Regions from separate parts of the Clostridium sp. 'deep sea' genome, predicted to be linked through region 2. Evidence: a T-box and tRNA genes for the amino acid it is inferred to sense, from the RefSeq annotation. Region 2 holds a T-box; the other holds one or more tRNA genes.
What was found. The T-box of region 2 lies ahead of tyrS (tyrosine--tRNA ligase). A T-box ahead of a tRNA ligase gene usually reads a tRNA of that ligase, here a tRNA-Tyr.
Positions count from the first base shown of each region.

Region 1: it encodes a tRNA-Tyr, which carries the amino acid that the T-box ahead of tyrS (tyrosine--tRNA ligase) is inferred to sense. The anticodon was not compared.

Region 1 covers NZ_CP063353.1:3,011,161-3,013,647, forward strand. The annotation lists gene sigH (RNA polymerase sporulation sigma factor SigH) at 168-809, shown strand; tRNA gene IMX26_RS13925 (tRNA-Tyr) at 887-971, shown strand; tRNA gene IMX26_RS13930 (tRNA-Gly) at 976-1,049, shown strand; tRNA gene IMX26_RS13935 (tRNA-Thr) at 1,089-1,164, shown strand; gene tuf (elongation factor Tu) at 1,583-2,487, shown strand, end outside.
Region 2 covers NZ_CP063353.1:336,477-338,963, forward strand. The annotation lists gene IMX26_RS01605 (hypothetical protein) at 1-235, shown strand, start outside; gene tyrS (tyrosine--tRNA ligase) at 286-1,524, opposite strand; T-box leader at 1,563-1,766, opposite strand; gene IMX26_RS01615 (FAD-dependent oxidoreductase) at 1,832-2,487, opposite strand, start outside.

The DNA.
Region 1 (2,487 bases), 1.2 Mb from region 2:
CTGTGACAATTAACCCGTTAGGTATTAAGATATGTGTAAGCATAAAAAGCAATTTCCAAAGCGTCCGTGGAAAGAAAATACCCCCCAATTTGACGATTAAACAATATACCAGTATAATATTAGTTACGTTGTAACAGGTCGAATTATGTATAATGGGGGCGATATATGTGGATATGATGTGCCAAAGAGAGGTAGCATCTCCGTTTGAGTTTCTACCCGAAGAGAAGATTGTTGAAGCAGCAAAAGATGGTAGCCATTATGCATATGAGTTTATTTTTAGTCGCTATCGAGGCTTTGTTAGAGCTAAGGCGCGCTCTTACTTTTTAATAGGAGCAGATAGAGAAGATATAGTTCAAGAGGGAATGATAGGTTTGTATAAAGCTATCCGTGACTATAGAACAGATAAGCTTGCCTCATTTAGAGCCTTTGCTGAGCTGTGTGTTACTCGTCAAATAATTACCGCAATAAAAACTGCAACACGCCAAAAGCACATACCATTAAACTCATATGTATCACTGAATAAACCCGTATATGACGAAGAATCAGACCGAACTTTATTAGATGTGTTAAAAGGAAGTAAAATAACTAATCCTGAGCAATTAGTGATAAACTTAGAAGCCTATCAAGCCATAGAACATAAGCTAACAGAAATTCTTAGTGAACTCGAATGGCAAGTGTTAATGTTTTATCTTGATGGTAAATCGTATCAAGAAATTGCTGTAGATTTAAACCGACATGTTAAGTCTGTAGATAACGCTTTACAGAGGGTAAAAAGAAAGCTAGAAAAATACTTGGAAGATAGAGAATAAAAAAACTAAAAAGCTATTGACATTTGCAGGTGACTTATATATAATTTATTACGCGTCCTGAATCCATAGGGTGTTTAGGAGAGATGCCCGAGTGGCTAAAGGGGGCGGACTGTAAATCCGTTAGCGAAGCTTACACTGGTTCGAATCCAGTTCTCTCCACCAATACGCGGGTGTAGCTCAATGGTAGAGCCCCAGCCTTCCAAGCTGGTCATGAGGGTTCGATTCCCTTCACCCGCTCCATTTATTTAAATGGGGTGTTTTTTTTTACCTATAAATTATGCTCTCATAGCTCAGGAGGTAGAGCGCGTCCTTGGTAAGGACGAGGTCACCGGTTCAACGCCGGTTGAGAGCTCCATATAAAGAACTGCCGTTTAGGCAGTTTTTTTGTGCATTAAATTACCAACGTAGGGGCTAACCTTGTGTTCGCTTGTGTTTGACATTATGTAACCCCACCAAAAAACTCCTACCCCAAACGGCATGACATAACCTCACGGCGGGGTCTGGCCTCAACAGGACTAATTTTACCTTAATCATTTAGTAAGCATATGGCTGAAAGAAATAACTACTTTACCAGCACGAGGCCTGACCCCTGTTACAATTAACCCGTCAGGATTTAAGCTACAGTAAGAGATAGCTCAATTATGAAAGCGTCAGTGGAAAGAAAGTATAACAAAAATTATGTTACTACAGTATATATTATTGACTAACTAAGTACATACTGGTAAAATGTCGATGAAATCCAATGGTAATTATATTTCTAAGGAGGTCAGGAAATGGCTAAACAGAAGTTTGAACGCAATAAACCACACGTTAATATCGGAACAATAGGTCACATTGACCACGGTAAAACAACTTTAACAGCGGCTATTACAAAAGTTTTAGCAGCAGCAGGAACTTCAGAAGAAGTTAAATTTGAAGATATCGATAAGGCTCCAGAAGAGAGAGAGCGCGGTATTACAATTAATACAGCTCACGTTGAATATGAAACAGCTGACAGGCATTACGCTCATGTAGACTGCCCAGGTCACGCTGACTACGTTAAAAACATGATTACTGGTGCAGCACAAATGGATGGAGCTATTTTAGTAGTATCAGCTGCTGATGGCCCAATGCCTCAAACACGTGAGCACATTCTTTTAAGTCACCAAGTAAACGTACCTTATATCGTAGTATTTATGAATAAGGCAGACATGGTAGATGATGAAGAGCTTATTGAATTAGTAGAAATGGAAGTACGTGAATTATTAGACCAATACAAATTCCCAGGAGATGACACTCCATTCGTAGCAGGATCAGCCTTAAAGGCTTTAGAATGTGGTTGTGGAAGTCGTGACTGTGAGTGGTGTGGTCAAATTCTAAAATTAATGGATGAAGTAGATGCCTACATTCCATTGCCAGAGCGTGCTGTAGATAAGCCATTCTTAATGCCAATTGAGGACGTATTCTCAATTACAGGCCGTGGTACAGTAGCTACAGGCAGAATCGAACGTGGAATTGTTCACGTAGGTGATGAAGTAGAAATCGTAGGTATGATGGATCAGCCTCGCAAAACAACCTGTACAGGTGTTGAAATGTTCCGTAAATTAATGGACGAAGGTATGGCTGGAGACAACGTAGGTTGTTTATTACGTGGTATTGGTCGTGCTGAGATTGAGCGTGGTCAAGTATTAGCTAAACC
Region 2 (2,487 bases):
CAAGCTAATTCGTGAGAATTTTGTAATAGATGATATAATTGGCTTAACTTTTATTGAAAATGGTGTTGCTTCAATTGCTACAGGTAGATACAAAGGTATTTATGGATGTGTGATTAAAATTAGTGGTCTATTAATTGATGATACTATAAGTTATGTGCCTTTAAATGATGTGTCTAGTGTAGAAAAGGGTATAATTGAAATAAGTAGTAAGCCATTATCTATTAGTCTAAAATAATAAATTATAAAAGGGATCGCTCACTAGAGCAATCCCTTTTAATCTGTAGATTAGTTATCATTATTTGTTAGTCTTACCTGATGATAAACTTTTTTTCCTTTACGTAACATTAACGTATTGTCATTAAAATCAGCTGTATTTACTACTCTAAAGGGGTCACTTACCTTTTTATCATTTACGCTAATACCATTTTGTTTTATTAACCTGCGGGCTTCACTCTTGGTAGCTACCAAACCTGTTTTTAATAAAAGATCTAGTAATGAGATACCTTCATTAATTTCTAAAGTGGAAATTTCAGTGTTTGGTACATCTGTCATATTTGTCCCCTTAGAGAATAAGGCCTTTGAAGCCTCACGAGCTTTATTAGCTTCATCTTCTCCATGAACAATTTTAGTTGTTTCATAAGCTAATACTTCTTTAGCTTTATTAATCTCTGCACCCTCAAGATTACCTAATCTGTTTACCTCAGTCATAGGTAAAAATGTCATTAAAGCAAGACATTTTTTTATGCTACCATCTTCGATATTACGCCAATACTGGTAAAACTCATAGGGAGATGTTTTTTCAGCATCGAGCCAAATCGCGCCCTTTTCGGTTTTACCCATTTTTTTACCATCACTATTGGTGAGAAGTGCAAACGTTAAGGCAAATGACAGACCACGTTCTTTTCTGCGAACTAAATCAACTCCGCCTAAAATATTAGACCACTGATCGTTGCCGCCAAACTGCATAGTACAATTATAGTTTCTGTAGAGATGCAAAAAGTCGTAAGACTGCATTAACATATAGTTAAACTCCAAGAATGACAAGCCTTTTTCTAAGCGTGATTTATAACATTCTGCAGTTAACATTCTGTTAACTGAAAAATGAACACCAACTTCTCTTAAAAAATCAACATAATTAAGCTCCAATAACCAATCCGCATTATTTAATATTAAAGCCTTATTGTCACTAAAATCTACATACTTTTTAAAGTAATCACCAAACTTATTAGCATTTGCAAAAATATCTTTTTTAGTAAGCATTTTACGCATATCGGTTTTGCCTGTTGGATCACCTACCATAGTAGTTCCACCACCAAGTAAAATAATGGGTTGATGGCCAGCTGCCTGCATATGTTTAATTACCATTATTTGTAAAAAATGGCCAATGTGTAGACTTTCAGCTGTGGGGTCAAAACCAATATAAAATGTTACCTTTTCTTTGGCTAGTATTTCTTTAATCTCTTCTGGGTGACTAGCTTGTTCAATATAACCCCGTTCAATTAAAACATCGTATACGTTGTTCATTAAAAATTCCCCCTTAAAAATAAACAGGACCAAACTCGCATAAGGACGAGTTTGGCCCGTGGTACCACCTTATTTTACACAAAAATTTTGTGCCTTAAGCATGTTAACGATATGCCTCCGTAGTGCTTTTAACACTAATGCTCCAGATTGTATTTCGTTATTAGCACACAGCTTAGTTTTCACCCACCACTAAGCTCTCTAAATGTTACACTACTAACTACTGTATCCTTCATAGCTGTTACTATAATATTACCAGAAGTTTAATATATCATGCTATTATTGTCAACAGTTTTACTATATTTTTGGCTTATTTTATGATTGTACTACATAAATAAAGGATTTCAGCCATTAAACCTCTAGTAATCGCTTGAGTATCTTTATGGTTTGTCCAAACACTTTGATTGTTTAAAAACTCAGTTATTTTAGCTTCATGATTAAAGCTATTAAGAATATTTTTTTTAAGTAAATACTCAGTGCTTAATTCATCATTAACGATAGCTGTAATATTCCATTTATCGTTTTTAATTAAACTCTTAAGGGTATTTTGATATTCGCCAACAGTTACTTTATCATTAAGCCTATAATTGTTATTATAACGCCCCTGAATTAAACCGTATTTTCGTAATAATTTCAAACCATTGTAGTATGGATCACTCATAATACTAGTATCTATATTAAACTCTGGTAGATAAGCACCTTGTGAAATTAATGTAGACTGTAAGCTCTTAATTAAGTTAGCATTGTTCGCGATATCCCTTACCGTAATGTCATTGTTAATTGCCATAACAGCAGCATTACCAGCCGCTTGGGCAACACACATTCCAACCGGTACCATACGTGTACTGCCATGAGCAAGTGAGCTATAACCAGCTGCTCGGCTTGCTATTAAGAGATTGTCCACCTTTAGTGGTACTATGCAACGATAAGGTATGGAGTATTGTAAAGGATTTCCTATTATTATTA